DNA from 2 places in the Alteromonas sp. MmMcT2-2 genome. Region 1 is predicted to be linked to the other one. Evidence: predicted binding sites of a transcription regulator. Region 1 holds the regulator's gene; the other holds the start of a gene.
The links. Region 1 encodes sigma-54, which starts transcription at its own class of promoters, with help from an activator protein. Its sites were predicted from a motif close to GTTGGCACGNNNNTNGNNT; they were not measured.

Region 2: the regulator sigma-54 is predicted to act here: its motif matches at 1,337-1,355, upstream of MHM99_RS14710 (DUF3192 domain-containing protein).

What each region holds. Positions count from the first base shown of each region.
Region 1 is NZ_JAKRFA010000008.1:67,710-75,952, reverse strand. Features, by position in the region: gene MHM99_RS06970 (response regulator transcription factor) at 1-88, shown strand, start outside; gene mgtE (magnesium transporter) at 140-1,498, opposite strand; gene MHM99_RS06960 (HPr family phosphocarrier protein) at 1,673-1,945, opposite strand; gene rapZ (RNase adapter RapZ) at 1,945-2,790, opposite strand; gene ptsN (PTS IIA-like nitrogen regulatory protein PtsN) at 2,875-3,318, opposite strand; gene hpf (ribosome hibernation promoting factor) at 3,332-3,619, opposite strand; gene MHM99_RS06940 (RNA polymerase factor sigma-54) at 3,650-5,131, opposite strand; gene lptB (LPS export ABC transporter ATP-binding protein) at 5,205-5,930, opposite strand; gene lptA (lipopolysaccharide transport periplasmic protein LptA) at 5,933-6,487, opposite strand; gene lptC (LPS export ABC transporter periplasmic protein LptC) at 6,456-7,034, opposite strand; gene kdsC (3-deoxy-manno-octulosonate-8-phosphatase KdsC) at 7,031-7,579, opposite strand; gene MHM99_RS06915 (KpsF/GutQ family sugar-phosphate isomerase) at 7,580-8,243, opposite strand, start outside.
Region 2 is NZ_JAKRFA010000026.1:39,555-47,797, reverse strand. Features, by position in the region: gene ppnN (nucleotide 5'-monophosphate nucleosidase PpnN) at 1-1,279, shown strand, start outside; gene MHM99_RS14710 (DUF3192 domain-containing protein) at 1,479-1,853, shown strand; gene MHM99_RS14705 (histidine kinase) at 1,865-3,475, shown strand; gene MHM99_RS14700 (isocitrate dehydrogenase) at 3,706-4,713, shown strand; gene MHM99_RS14695 (ComEA family DNA-binding protein) at 5,045-5,359, shown strand; gene galU (UTP--glucose-1-phosphate uridylyltransferase GalU) at 5,505-6,398, opposite strand; gene MHM99_RS14685 (glycosyltransferase family 2 protein) at 6,660-7,556, opposite strand; gene MHM99_RS14680 (glycosyltransferase) at 7,553-8,243, opposite strand, start outside.

The DNA of each region.
Region 1 (8,243 bases):
AAATGGTGGACAGCTAGTAGAAACCGTCTGGGGTGTGGGTTACAAGTTGAACGTCAATGGATATATAGCGAAAGCGCTTATTGCATGAGTGTTGTTGAGCTCACCCATGCCCTATCAGGCATAAGAGTTCAAAATTAACTTAAATTAGAAACAGCGTCGCAGTACCTAAGAAAGCAAAAATACCCACTACATCGGTTATCGTAGTTAAGATAACACTGCCAGCTAGGGCAGGGTCTATCTTAAGACGCTTCATGATCATAGGTAAGGTCGCACCCGCTAAAGCAGCCGCAATCATGTTTACCATCATGGCAAAGGCAATAATTACGCCCAGCATGTAATCTTGTTTCCATAACGCGATGACAGAGGCAATAAGCACCGCCCAAATGGCACCGTTTAAAAAGCCGATGGATATTTCTTTACTGATAAGCCATCGTGAGTTACTCGCGTTAACATGGCCTAGTGCCATACCTCGAATAACTAGTGTTAGCGTCTGATTACCCGCTACACCGCCCATACTAGGGACAATGGTATTTAAAATCGCTAACACAGCCAGTTGGCTTAGCGTTGCTTCAAATAGATCACTCACCATCGCAGCCATTAGCGCCGTCACTAAGTTTACTGCCAGCCACACCGAGCGCCGTTTGGTACTTTGCATAACGGGTGCAAAGGTATCTTCGTCGTCATCAAGACCCGCCATACTCATCATCGAGTGCTCGGCGTCCTCACGAATAATATCAACCACGTCATCAATGGTAATTCGGCCCACTAAGCGATGGTTTTCATCTACAACAGGTGCTGAAAGCCAATTGTATCGCTCGAACAGGCTTGCCACTTCGTCGTCTGGCATATTCACAGGAATCGCTTCAGATTCCTCGTCCATAACGTCAGACACTTTATCGTCGGTATCTGCGGTGAGTAAACGGGTAACCGGAACAATACCAACAAGGTTGTCAGTTCGGTTTACCACGTAAAACGTATCCGTATTCTCAGGTAGCTCACCTTTTAAGCGGATATAGCGCAGAACCACGTCAATGGTCACATCTGGACGTAAAGTGATGGTATCGGTGTTCATGATGAAACCAGCGGTTTCCTCACCGTAAGACAGCGCTTGCTCTGCGCGCACGCGATCTTGTGCATCCATCGAATCTAGAATATCGGCCAATACTGGCTCGGGAAGGCTGCTTAGCGTCTCTGCTAAGTCATCGGTATCCATCTCTTCAAGTGCGTCAACCACATTAGCGGGAAGCATTTTTGTAATGATACCGTTTCGAACATCGTCAGACAGTTCTTCTAAAATGTCGCCGTGAAAGTCACCATCAATGAGCTCCCATAATTCGTCACGGGTTCTGCTAGGGCTAGATTCAAGAATGTGGGCGACGTCTGAAGGTGGTAATTCAAGCAGAAGCTTACGTACAGATACGAATTGACCGTTGGTCAACGCAGCGTTGAGTGCGCGTAACTGAGTTTGTACGTATTTAGAAACAAGCGCTTCTGCCATAAGGCGTTATTCCTACAAGCTAAAAGATGAACAATGCAGGCCATAGAGCCTAAGTGGGCGTAGAATATCGCAATTATGATGAGTCTGTCATGATAATTGCGTAGGTTTTGCGCAGGATTTTAAGATAACTGCGCTAAGTGTTGATTAATTGGTCAATGGATTGGGCAAGTAAGACTATTCGTCTTCGTTAAATCTGCCCTCAATAAGCTCTTCAATAGCTGCAAGTGCATCAACAGCATCACTGCCGTCCACAATCACGTCTACCTGTTCACCTTGATGGCTTTCAAGCATCATTAATCCCAATACACTGCTTGCGTCTGCTTCTTTATCGCCTTTTTTTAAGATGATTTTAGCGTCGAATTGATTAGCCAGTTTAACCAGTTGGGTCGCCGCTCTTGCATGCAACCCTAACTTATTGACGATAGTTAGCGTTTTTTGAATAGTCATTACTGATTCAGCTCTCTATGGCGAATTTGTACATCAGGGTGTATTTCACTGAAGGTTTTCGACAGGGTCTGTGCGATATAAACCGAACGGTGTTGGCCACCAGTACAGCCAATCGCTACGGTTACATAACTTCTGTTATTGCGCTCTAAATGAGGCAGCCATGTCGTTATTAAATTCTGAATTTGCCAAATGAACTTGGTCACTACAGGCTGCGACCCCAAAAATACTTCTACTGGTGCATCTAATCCGGTCAGATGTTTAAGGTCGGGCTCCCAGTGGGGGTTAGGTAAAAAGCGGGCATCAAAAACGTAATCCGCATCTTTAGGAATACCGTGCTTAAAGCCAAACGACTCGAACACAAGCACAAGGCGTGAGCTTTTCTTACCCAAGATACGCTCTCGAATTAACTCTGCCAGTTGGTGAATGGTAAGCTTATCAGTGTCTAAATATAAATCTGCGCGTTCTGTAATAGGAGCAAGTAGGGCAGACTCGGCTTTAATGGCTTCTGAAAGCGACTTATTAAGCTTGGCGAGAGGGTGAAGGCGGCGGGTTTCACTGAAGCGCTTAACTAGTACATCATCGCTCGCGTCAATGTAAACAATGGTCATCGACCACGAAGAAGGCAGGTAGTCTAGAATTTCTACCAAATCGTCAGGATTTTTAGGTAAGTTTCTCACATCGATACTTACCGCAACCTGATCGTACTCGTCAACAACTGTATGGGTTAAGGTGGGAAGTAAGTTTACCGGGATATTATCAACACAGTAATAACCTAAATCTTCCAATGCGCGAAGTGCGACAGACTTACCAGACCCCGAACGACCACTGATTATTATCAGCTTCACCTACTTTCTCCCTAATATTCTGGTTTTATCACATACGCGTTGTTGAATTAGGCGCCTACTAAACGGTTAATAGGCGCTTAATGTTTAACTTAATGCAGATAGAATATCGTCGCTTGTCGTTGCGCGACGTATTGCTTTAATCGTTTCTTTGTCGCTTAGTTTACCAGCCACGGTGGCCAGCGTTTGAAGGTGTCCTTCGGTCTGTTCCTCGGGAACGAGTAGCGCAAAAAAGATGTCTACGGGTTTCTCGTCAAGGGCGTCAAAGTCGATTGCTGGCGTGCTGGTTACAACAATGGCAATCACTTTCTCAAGGCCCGGCAGGCGTCCGTGGGGCAGGGCGATACCATTGCCTATGCCTGTACTACCCATACGCTCTCGAGCCATCAAACTGTTGAGTACCGTTGCCTGATCAATGTTCTCGTTTTGCTTGGCAGCGATATCAGCGATGATCTCAAGAATTCGCTTTTTACTATTACACTGAACCGCACACTCGGTGCGGTCCAGACTTACGATGGCTTGTATATCCATGCTTAATTAACTACTAATGTTTTTTCAGTTTTTCCTTATGCTTGATTACCTGCCGGTCGAGTTTATCAACCATGCTGTCAATCGCCGCATACATGTCGGTATTTTCTGAGGATGCGAATACTTCAGCGCCACTTAAATGAACGGTCGCTTCGGCTTTTTGATTTAATTTTTCAACGTTCAGGATGACATGCACATTAGAAATGTGATCAAAGTGACGTTCAAGTTTGCTGAACTTCGTATCGACATAATTACGCAAAGAGTCGGTGATTTCGACATGATGACCAGTAAGGTTGATTTGCATATTTCGTCTTCCTTATATTATTAAGCCCGATTAAATAAGGCTTTTGCGTTGGTTCGACGGCGGGATCGACAACGATTCCCGGTACTTTGCTATTGTTCGCCGGGCAACTTTAATGCCTTGTTCGGCCAACAATGAAGCAATCTTGCTATCACTTAGCGGCTTGCTAGGCTTTTCTGCGGCCACTAATTTCTTGATCAATGCACGAATCGCTGTAGATGAACATTCACCACCAGACTCTGTTGCAACATGGCTTGAGAAGAAATACTTCAATTCGAAGATTCCACGTGGCGTATGCATGTACTTTTGCGTTGTCACTCGCGAAATAGTGGATTCGTGCATATCTACCATTTCTGCGACATCATTTAGCACCATTGGTTTCATCATTTCCGGGCCGTGCTCAAAAAAGCCCATTTGCTGCTGCACAATGCAGTTTGCAACCTTCATTAAGGTTTCGTTACGAGATTCAAGGCTCTTTATGAACCACTTAGCCTCTTGCATGTGTGAGCGGATGAACTGTGAATCGCTACTATTCTTGGCACGGCGACTCATTGCAGCGTATTGTTGATTTACGCTTAACTTAGGCAGACTGTCGGGGTTCAGCTCAACCACCCAACGGCCATTTTTCTTGGTTACTGAGACATCAGGAATAACGTACTCAGGCTCTTTAGTAACTAAAGCACTACCTGGGCGAGGATTCAAGGTTTGCAGTAAACGCATTGCCTCGCGTAGCTGATCTTCTTTCAATCGGCTTTTACGCATAAGCGTACGATAGTCTTTGCTGCTCAGTAAGTCAGAGTACTCTTCAATCAGTTGCTTCGCTTCAGCAAGCCACGGTGTGTCTTCTGAAAATTGACGCAATTGCACCATCAAACATTCTTGTGGAGAGCGTGAGCCAGAACCAATAGGGTCGAACATCTGAATGCGCTTTAGCACACATTCTATTTCGTCCATTTCAATCGGCTCTTCCATATCATCATCGTTAACCGCTTCTAAAATATCATCAAGGGTAACGGTTAAATAACCTGACTCGTCAATAGAGTCGATGATTGCTGTAGCGATTGCGCGATCGGTATCCGAGAAATGGGTAAGGCGCATTTGCCAAAGAAGGTGCTCTTGAATATCTTCAGTAGTCTCACCTTGGAAGATTTGCTCGTCGTCATTGGATGGACCTGGAGCTGGCGAAGATGAAGCAGAGTAGTATTCGTCCCATGTGCTGTCGATTGGCAGCTCATCGGGAAGATCGTTTTTCTCAAGTGCATCGCCGGCTTCTAGTGTGTCACTAGATGCAGAAGCAGTGGCCTCAGAGCCGCTGTCATCGTTGTCGATATTGTTCTTTTCTAGTTGCGGCTCGTCGTTACCTTCTTCAACTTCTAATAGCGGATTAGAATCGAGCGCTTCTTGGATCTCTTGTTGAAGATCAAGTGTAGAAAGCTGCAGCAGTTTAATGGCCTGCTGAAGCTGTGGTGTCATGGTAAGTTGTTGGCTAAATTTTAGCTGTAAAGATGGTTTCATCTACGTCTTATTTAAATGCTCTAAATTGAATATACCAGAGCGAAACTGAAAAATGACAATTCGGTTACATTAACTATAGCCTGAATTGTTCGCCTAGGTATACATCCCTTACTTTTTGATTACTTAAAACCTGTTCCGCCGTTCCTTGCGCAATAAGCTCGCCATGACTCACAATGTACGCCTTTTCACAAACATCCAATGTCTCTCGTACGTTATGGTCCGTGATAAGGATTCCAATACCCCTATCGCGAAGATGTTGTATTATCTTCTTTATATCATTAACTGATATTGGATCAACACCAGCAAATGGTTCGTCTAACAAAATAAATTGCGGTTTTGCTGCCAGAGCGCGGGCAATCTCAACGCGACGGCGTTCGCCCCCTGACAAACTCATCCCCGTACTATTACGTATATGGTTAATATTAAATTCATCAAGTAGCGCATCTGCTTCTTCTTCTTGCTGTTGTGAATTTAAATCTTTACGGGTTTGCAAAATGGCCATGATATTTTCATGCACTGTGAGCTTTCTGAAAATAGAGGCTTCCTGCGGTAGGTAGCCAATTCCGCGGCGTGCGCGCTCGTGCATGGGCTGATGAGTTAGCTCATTGTTGTCGATTTCAATCTTGCCTTTATCCAGATTCACTAAACCAACAATCATGTAGAATGTGGTGGTCTTACCAGCGCCATTTGGGCCAAGAAGACCAACAATTTGACCCGTTGAGACAGACAGACTTACATCTCGAACAACCTGTCGTGACTTGTAAGCCTTAGCAAGATTTTTAGCGCTCAAAGTTGCCATTGCTATTCATTGCCCTCGTTGTCTTTTTTGTCTTTCTTAGACGAAGTTTTGCGAATGGTCTCAGGTGTGAATACTGTGGTCACTCGACCCTCACCATCCTTACCTGCGCCGCCAGTCGCTAGCAATTGCTCGGTAATCATATCGAACGTGATGTTGTCACCCTGTACTTTACTGGTGTCTTGTTTCAACTCTGCGTTTCCGGCAAGAGAAATCGTTCGGTTTACCACTTCATAGCGTATTTCATTTGCTTTTGCCGAAACGGGCGTGCCGTCTTCCAATTGCTGGGAATAGCTTGCCGGCTTTCCTCTAGCAATAAATATTTCACGACCACCACCGTCAGTGGCAATTACTTCCACTTCGTCAGCTTCAATAACCAAAGAGCCTTGAGTTATGAGTACGTCGTCTTTGTACAACGCAGTTTTATTTTTACCGTCGATAAACTGGGTGTTCGAGCCTATTTTTATGGGCTGCGAAAAATCATCTTCACTGGCGTGTACCGCACCGCTAGCGATGGCAAGCAATAAACTAGTTGCTAGGGGAATAAGTGGTTTGTACATGATCTAAAAGCTCGTATTCTTGTGTGCGTAAATTCGCGTTAAACCCATTACTTAAAATGACATATTGGGTGCCCAGTATTTCAACGGGTTGGTCAGATGTCATTTGCTTGGTTTCTAAATTAATTTGAATGTACTCGGTCGATATACTTCTGACAAAGTCATCGCCAGTTTGGTTCTCAATATTAACTTGGTTTTCCAGCTGGATTAGCTCGTTATTGTATAGTGTACCTTCATCAGCGGTTACCACCCATGGTGATGACGCGTTTTCTGTATAAAGGGTGTATTTAGGTTGCTGAAACAATACAAAGCCAAGCTGGTCGTAATGCTCCATCGACTCTGCAAATACTTTGTGATTTAACTCACCGTCTTGATTGTACAGCGTAGTGGTTAGATTTTTTGCTTTGTAGGCGGGCTTTAGCGCATCGTTTTCACGATTCCCCTGCGTTTCAGGCTGCTCTTCCATCCACGTAGGGATGTACATCAGCATCGCCAGAATAAATAGCGCCGATATACTTAATCCTAAGCGATTAAAGCCAAACAGGCTCATACACTAGCTCCAAAAATCTCATTTGTTACCCCTTTGGCCTGCAAAATGGTATCCGATATTTCTCGGACCGCGCCAAACCCACCGGGAAGGGTCGTAATCCAGTTTGCTTGTTTTGCTACGTAAGGATGGGCATCGGCAACCGCAATTTTAACCGCAACGTGCTTGTACATACCCGTATCTGGCATGTCATCACCTACCGCAGCCACTTCGTCAGTGTTTAACTCAAGGCGTTTCATCAGGTCGCTAAGCGCGTCTGCTTTATTCTCTTCGCCTTGAATTATATGTGCAACATTCAGTGCCTTCATTCTATTTTCAACAATGGCAGAGCGACGTCCAGTAATAACCGCGACATTCACTCCATTGCTCACTAGCGCTTTTACACCATATCCATCACGGGTATGGAATGCTTTAAGTTCTTCACCGTCGTTACCTAAGTAAATTCGGCCATCTGAGAACACACCATCAACGTCGCATACCAGCAACTTTATCTTGGCTAGTTTTGCGAAAAGCGAGTCATTCATTTCCGTGTACAAGGTGGATGTCATTTAAAGCACTCCTGCTTTTAGTAGCATATGCATGTTAAAAGCCCCAACAGGTTTGCGCTTATCGTCAGTAACCATTAACGCACTAATTTTATGGGTTTCCATCAAATTCAGGGCTTCTACAGCCAGCTGACCTGCGGTGGTAGTCTTGCCGCCTTTAGTCATTACTTCTTCTACTGTCGCACTGTGTACGTCTACGCGGGCATCGAGAATTCGTCGTAGGTCGCCATCCGTAAAGACGCCTGTCAGCGTACCGTCTGCCGCTATCACGCCTGTCATACCCAACCCCTTTTTAGATATTTCCAGCAGTGCGTCAGCAACAGAAGCACTGGCATGGACAAGGGGGATATCACTGCCGCTTTGCATGATATCGCTAACTTTAAGCAGAAGTTTTCTGCCTAAACTGCCGCCTGGGTGCGAAAGCGCAAAGTCATCTGAGGTGAAACCTTTTTGGTCGAGCAGTGCTACCGCAAGCGCATCACCCATAACCAGTGTGGCGGTTGTGCTTGACGTAGGAGCAAGACCTAGCGAACACGCTTCTTTTTCAACGCTGATATCAAGCACGACATCTGCGTGTTGCCCTAATGAACTGGAAGCACTGTTGGTCATGGCGACCACCTGTATGCCTAAGCGTTTAACTACGGGCAATAAGTTAACGAGTTCGTTA
Region 2 (8,243 bases), on a different contig from region 1:
CGAGCTTTTCGCTATGTTCAGAAACTGCTGCCTTGCTGTATTGAACAGCGGCGTTGATGAAGACAATTTCGAAGCGCTATTCGCCCCCTATGAGAATTTTGAAATTAAGCTCATACGTCGTGAACGAGGCGTAAAAATTGAGCTCGTCAATCCGCCCGAGGTAGCGTTCGTAGATGAGCAACTCGTACGTGGTGTACACGAACATCTTTTCGCTGTACTGCGCGACTTGCTTTACATGGGTAATAAGTATGCATTTCTTCACCAAACCGCTCCAGCGGAAGGTAACGACATTACCGATATGGTTTTTGACATGCTACGCCATGCCAAAGCACTTGAGGGTAACGACGGCGTAAACACTATTGTTTGCTGGGGTGGCCACTCTATAAATCAGGTTGAGTATAAATACACTAAAGAAGTAGGCTATCAACTTGGCTTACGTGATATGAATATTTGTACCGGATGCGGCCCTGGGGCAATGAAAGGCCCAATGAAAGGCGCTACCATTGGTCATGCTAAGCAGCGCCATAAAACCGGGCGTTACATTGGTATATCAGAGCCGAGTATCATTGCTGCTGAGCCACCGAATGCCATAGTAAACGAGCTCATTATCATGCCGGATATCGAAAAACGCCTAGAAGCGTTCGTTAGATTGGGCCATGGTATCGTCGTGTTCCCAGGAGGTGTTGGTACAGCAGAAGAACTGCTTTACCTGCTTGGCATCTTGATGAATGAACGAAATGCACAGCAGCCCTTCCCTTTTATATTGACTGGCCCTGCTGGTAGCGAAGAGTATTTCGAGGCTATTGACGCCTTTGTCGGTGCAACGCTTGGTTCACAAGCGCAATCAAAATATCAAATTATTGTGAACGACCCGGAAGAAGTTGCCCGCACTATGAAGAAGCAGCTTGAAAAAGTGAAGCAGTTTAGAGGTGCCATGGGTGACGCTTTTAGCTTCAACTGGTCGTTAAAGATAGAGCAAGATTTTCAACAACCCTTCATTCCAACTCATGAAAGCATGGCTGCACTTCAGCTTCATTTGGATCAAAGCAAAAGTGACCTTGCCGCTAATTTGCGAAAAGCGTTTTCGGGTATTGTCGCAGGAAACGTTAAAGCAGAGGGTATTGCCCAAATTAAAAAACATGGTCCGTTTGAACTTACTGGTGACAGTGCACTGATGGAAAAAGTCGATACGCTGCTAGAATCCTTTGTAAAACAGCACCGAATGAAGCTCCCGGGGACGGCATATGAACCGTGTTACGTTGTGAAGAATGAAAAATAAGGTAATGAATAACCGATAACCGTGATAAGACGCATTTGCTTACGTTTACTACTTATGCTTGGCAGACGTTTTGCGTTACACTACTAAAGAGTATTGTTTTACGCATTAAAGCATCAAGCTTTCTCTCAACGTGATGGAAATGCGTCCCACTCGTGATTAACACTAACATTAAAGTAAAGAAAAACGAGAAGTAACGGTCATGAATACCAAGGTTATTCGTCTAATTTTAGCTGGCATCGCCCTTTATGCGGTGTTTGTTTTTATGGTTATCGCGTTCTATCCCGATAAGCCAGAAAATATGGATTGGAAAGACCGTGAAGAATATAACCGTGTGCAAATTACCAAGTTGAAGTTGGGCAGTACAAGAGAAGAGGTTTTGGCTTTGTTAGGCTCACCTGACATTACAGAAGCTAAGCGACAAGGAGCAACGGCGATACAGGTTATGTTTTTCAGGACACAACATGTGCGCGCTGACGGCTTAACCACGCAAGATGAATGTACACCGTTACTTTTTGAAAACGACAAACTTATTGCATGGGGTGAAGGGGCTTACTCCAGTTACCAAAAAAGTTAGAAGGATGGGGAGTGAGCGACATCATTTCCACGCTTAAACGCCTGGTTCAGTTAGGTAACACTGAACTTTCTGTCGAGCAGCGTATAAACCATTGGTTGAAAATCGCTAAACGGATCCTGACCTTAGTAAACGCCAATCCAGCGCTTGCTGCAGCAACGTTACACATCGATAATGACCTTCCCAAAGATACTCAACATCTTTTATTATTGGCGCTGTTTGGCAAGCTTTGCCGATTAAACGACCACTATTTACAACATGTGCTTGCGTCTTTACTCGCATCCCTCTGGCTTTCAAGTAAAGGAACACCAAGCGACCAAACGGCCAATATCATTCGCTTTTTGCGTAAACACAATCTCTCGATTTGGCTGGATATCATTAAACTTCAAAAAGCATTTCGGTCAGACAAGCCCATTAACTACGTTGCAGACATTCGGCTTAATATGGTTCAAAGGCTTTGTCTCCTAGCAAATGTTTTCGCTACTAAAACAAAAAAAGCAGATTATCGTGAGGTTTTCACTCAGATCGTTTTACGCCTTCCAGCACATCATCGTCACCTTATTGCACCACTTATCAACCTATTTAATGGTGTGCTACCTGGCGCAAAGGTTTACGCAAACGGCGTACCGGGCGCGCTAGTCGACATTCAGCAAAATCACGGCTACGTATTTATGCTTAGTCAAGACGATGAAGATGGAAAGTGGCTGCCTCTATCGTCAATACGCTCTCCCATTTCACTATCAATGCCGTTTGAGCACTTTGTTGCTCTTTACACTGATACCGCCACTGCGAGAGTAAATCATGGCGGCACACCATTTTTACCTTCTACATTCGCAATTCAGCATCCCCCTAAAGCTCTTATAACTATTATCGATGAGCTGCAAAAGCGCGATGTAGATATTGAACAACTTTGCGAAAAAATTGAAAGCGTGCCCACGTTTAATCACTTTTTGATGCACACTGCGAGTCAGGACAACCGTCTTCAGCTTCCGGTTAAAAGCATTAAACAGGCGGTTTTGACCTACGGCATTGAACGTGTGGGTGACATGCTTATTCAATTTGCTCTGTTAGAACGGCTAACGCAAAACCAATTTCCACTGATGGGCATGTGCAAGCAATTAACTTTATTGGCTTGTTCATTTGCAAGCTATTTCGCACAACTCGCCGATTCGAAGTTTTCGCCGCAATCTGCCGCATTGACTATGACCTTTGTTTGTACTCCCTTGTTCACGCTACCAGGGTTTAAAGTGTCACGAGCATTACCCGTCGACCTCAGCAAAGCTGTGTCCATTAATAGCGCGTTCAAAGTCAAATCTGACACGCCTTGGCTAGCAATCGCTTCTGAACTTGCTGAAAGTTGGCATCAAAGCTCAACGTGGCGTGCTGTTATACACCAATGCAGTAAAGTAAGCACGGACGTTCCTAAATCACTTCAAAAAGAACAAGCAATTCTGGTGTTGAGCTTCGCTCTCGCCAAAGCGTGCTTATTTAATCAGGATATTTATTCATTACTTCAGGATATCAATATCAAAACACTTTTAAATATCCTAGGTATTCGACGAGATGATGTGGTAAACGCACTAAACGCCAATGGGTCGCTTTTGTTCTGTCCGCTTGCGCAGTAACGCCATTTACTCCTAAACATCGTACTCAGCTATTTAATTAATCTTTACGAATGGCTATAACTTGCGCCAGGTATCGTATAAAATACGGCAACTTTTGCAGTGCTTAACCCTTTTTCCCTACATTTTCCATTATAATAAGTAAGCAGGCAGAAATTGGCTCATAAACGCCAAGCTACAAATTGAATAAACCTAACGATTTTGACAACAGAATTACCAGAGGATCCCTCCACATGACTCAGCAACGTATTACAGTCATTCGCGGTGACGGCATTGGCCCGGACATTATCGATGCAACCACAAAAATTTTAGATAAGGTTGGCTGTGACTTTGCCTATGACTATGCCGATGCTGGCCTAGTCGCACTGGAAGAACATGGCGAGCTTCTACCTCAAGAAACTTTAGACCTAATCGCAAAAAACAAAGTTGCGCTTAAAGGTCCTTTAACGACCCCCGTTGGTGAAGGTTTTACTTCAATCAACGTTAGTCTTCGCAAGCAGTTCAAACTGTACGCAAACCTTCGTCCTGTGATGTCATTCAAAGGCACAAAAGCACGTTACGAAGACATCGATATCATTACCGTTCGTGAAAACACGCAAGGTATGTACTCTGGTCTTGGCCAAGTTGTATCAGAAGACGGTAACGAAGCTGAAGCAATGAGTAAGATCACTCGTGACGGCGCTGAAAAAATCGTTGTTTTTGCTTATGAATTAGCGCGCCGTGAAGGTCGTAAGAAAGTAACAGCTGTTCACAAAGCTAACATCCTTAAGTCAACATCAGGTCTTTTCCTTAAAGTAGCCCGTGAAGTTGGTGAGCGTTACCCTGACATCGAGTCAGCTGAAATGATCGTTGATAACTGCTGTATGCAGCTTGTGATGAACCCGCATCAGTTTGACGTTATCGTTACGACTAACCTTTTCGGTGACATTCTATCTGACCTATGTGCTGGTCTTGTTGGTGGTCTTGGTATGGCACCAGGTGCAAACATCGGTGAAGATTGTGCAATCTTCGAAGCCGTTCACGGTTCTGCACCAGACATTGCTGGTAAGAACTTAGCTAACCCGACGTCAGTAATCTTGGCAGCAGCGCAAATGCTTGAGTACCTAAACATGGGCGATAAAGCAGAGAAAATTCGCGCAGCACTAAAAGACGTTATCGAGTCTGGCGATCGCACAACACGTGACCTTGGTGGTGAAGCAGGTACAACCGAGTTCACTCAGGCGCTTCTTGACCGCCTATAAGCGTTTGAGCTTACACCTTTCAATTATTTCAAAACGGGCTTAATAGCCCGTTTTTTTTATGCCTCTATTAATCACTCCCCTGTTTTAAACTGTACTAAAACTGGACTACCGCTTTTCTCGTTCACCTTTATTATTTCCTTTGTACACGTTGAAGTGTGCTGAGCTTTGTAACTTGGTCACAACAGAAGACAGGAAATTTTTGAAGAGGCCTGCTCCGCTTGCATCTAGGTTACAAAAGTCAGCGCGCTTTGGTACATGACTTAAACCCATTTACTTAAATATTGCGCCGATAACGCTTTATGGCGCGCTTAGCAACATACAAGGAAAGATGATGAAAAAATTAATCTCAGGTTTACTCGTACTATCTGCACTAGCCATTCAAACGCCAGCGGTTCACGCTCAACCAGCGGATAGCGAAAATTCGCAAGCTAATGAAGGTACAAGCCAACAACAACGTATCGATTTAAACTCGGCGACCGTAGAGCAATTAATTACCCTACCCGGCGTTGGACAATCTAAAGCGAAAGCTATTATTAAATATCGTGAAGAAGTAGGCCCGTTTCTTGAGGTCGCACAATTAACTCAAGTGAAAGGTATCGGTGAAAAGATGCTTAATAAAATTGAAGGCTATGTACAGGTAAGATAGAAGGACTAAAGCGAAAAGGCGGTACGCTGGCTCCACACACAAAAAATGCGCCGCAAGGGCGCATTTTTAATCGTTTAAAGCTATTTAATTGCCTTAGGCCTGCTGTTCTTTCATCTACACTAAAGATCAACAAGCCCTAGTAAGACTATTTAACAACAGAAGCTAAGTATTCTTTAAATTCGTCGCCTAACGATGGGTGACGTAACGCATATTCAACGTTAGCTTTCATGTAACCCAACTTACTACCGCAATCGTGACTCTTACCTTTCATGTAGTAAGCATCAACTTGTTCAAGTTTCATCAATGCATCAATAGCATCAGTAAGCTGAACTTCACCACCTGCGCCTGGAGGCGTGAACTCTAACAGATCCCAGATTTTTTCTGACAGAACGTATCGGCCTACAACGGCAAGGTCAGAAGGTGCTTCGTCGCGAGGCGGCTTCTCAACCATTTTGTGAATCTTCGCTGACTCACCTGGCGCAATTGCCGCGCCGTCTAGGTCTGCGATACCAAATTTAGAGATATCTTCGTCTGGTACCTGCTCAACCATGACCTGACTTACTCGACTGGTGTTAAATTTGGCAACCATGTCTGCAAGGTTATCCTTCTTAGGATTACTTGCTGCATCATCAATAATGACGTCAGGTAGTACTACCGCAAACGGCGCATCGCCAATCAGAGGTCGAGCACAAAGTACTGCGTGACCAAGTCCATTAGCAACGCCTTGGCGAATATGCATGATAGTTACATCTTTTGGACAGATTGACTGAACTTCTTCTAACAGTTGGCGTTTTACACGCTTTTCTAGCGTGGCTTCTAGCTCAAAAGAGGTATCAAAGTGGTTTTCAATGCTGTTTTTACTCGCGTGCGTTACTAGGATAATTTCTTTTAGTCCTGCAGCAACACATTCGCTTACCACGTATTGGATCAATGGCTTATCAACCACTGGCAACATCTCTTTTGGAATAGCTTTCGTTGCTGGGAGCATTCTCGTCCCAAGGCCCGCTACAGGGATTACCGCTTTTTTAACCTGACTCATAGTTAATATCCTTTTTTAAAATCCTAAATACACGCCTAAGTCGACTTTCAGCCGTTTGTTATTCCTTAAGCTGAGATATATTCACTGTTGTTCGCAAGACTAATGCAATCGATGTTCCAATTACCTTTTTAGAGCGTCTGTGTATTGAAAAAGGGCAAAACAGCTCAAAACCACCGATAAAAGCACAAAATTAGGGATAAATAATATCTAATGCACCATAATAGTGAAAGCGTTTATGATTTGTCCTTCCTTTCCTACACATCAAGTGTCGCTTTTTTTCACACTACTTTTTGGAATTAGTGCATGCTCTATGGGGCCGGTTTTGCGTTTTAATCCATCTTTGAGTCCTGCCCACATGAAAGCGCCTCGCATTTTGCCTTGCTCAAAGCAATATCTGTTTACAAGATACCTCAGAGGTATTGCACAAACATGACGAAGTTTCCAATAAAGAGGTACGTAATGGCGGCGCGCTAAAATGAGTACGTTACGAAACTGATAGTAGAGCCTTATCGGTGCGCCCTGCTTGAATGTCACACCGCAAACTTTCACTCTATCATCGCCTTGTCGATGAGGCATACATGCACTGAGCGACTGATAGATAACCATGCCCTTGGCTCGAGCACGCCAGCACCATTCGTGATCAACGCCATCGATAAAGAGCTCATTTTCTTTTTCACCCACGCGTTCAAAAGTACGTTTGGAAATTAACATGCCTGAGGCAATGATTTGCTTTACTGTTTTTAACTTTTCGGAAACCTGCTTCCCTTTTTGCAGAACACCCTGATCGACACACTCTGAAAATTGGCAATAGATCGAAGGGCCTATGGCTGCAATTGGGGAACGTTGCTCAAGGTCTTGGAATTGCCTGACTAACTCAACGGCAATATCGGGAGAGAACAAGCTATCTTGATCAAGCAAAAAGGCGTAGTCGCTTCCCTCATTAAAGAGCACTTTCAAGCCGACATTCTGAGCGTGGGCGATACCAATATTTGAGGGGTAATGAAGATAAGTAACATCAGTTGTTAAAAGAGCCTGCTGAGGACTTGGAGAATTATCAACTAAGATGACGTTCCAGTCAGGGGCACAAAACGCATCGATGAGACTACGCACGTGCTCAACATCAGGATTAAATAGTATAACAACAACGCCGACGCTCAATGTTTACTAAACCTTTCCAGTAAATGTCTATCAAGTTTATAGGCAAGTTTAACCACTTTTCCAGGCATTAACCTCAATGCTAAAACACCACAAGCGTAAAAAAAGTTATAGGGTGAAAGTTGCTTTAATTTACCTATGGCATATAAACGTGCTCTGAACTCGTTGAGCGACTTACTTAAGCCTCGACGTTTATAAAAGTTATTAACTCGTCTGAACTTCAAAAGTCGATCTTTTAAGTTCCTAAAGATATACCCCTTAGACGCTAAGGTTATCCAGAAAAAATAGTCTTGTGTGTTTAACAAGTCACTGTCGTAACGATGCCCATCATTAAATACATTGTAACGAATAACTACTGTTGGATGGTTTAGCGAGCATCGTCTCGGCAAGATACGAACGATCTGCCTGTGCGAAGCGGGCATTACTCGCGCGCCAACTTTAACACCACTTTCGTTAACTTCTGTTAGCGCTGATCCTAATACAGAAATATTGCTGTGCTTTTTAAGGTAGGTGATTTGACGTAAAAGGCGGTTTTCTTCAGAAATATCATCCGCATCCATTCTTATGAAAAACGATGGGTTAAACTGCATACCGAAGTCAGCAACTGAGTTCATGCTACTTGCTAGCCCCACATTGTGACTATTCGACGCTATTATTACCCTGTCGTCTTTACTTGCTACATCCTCTAGT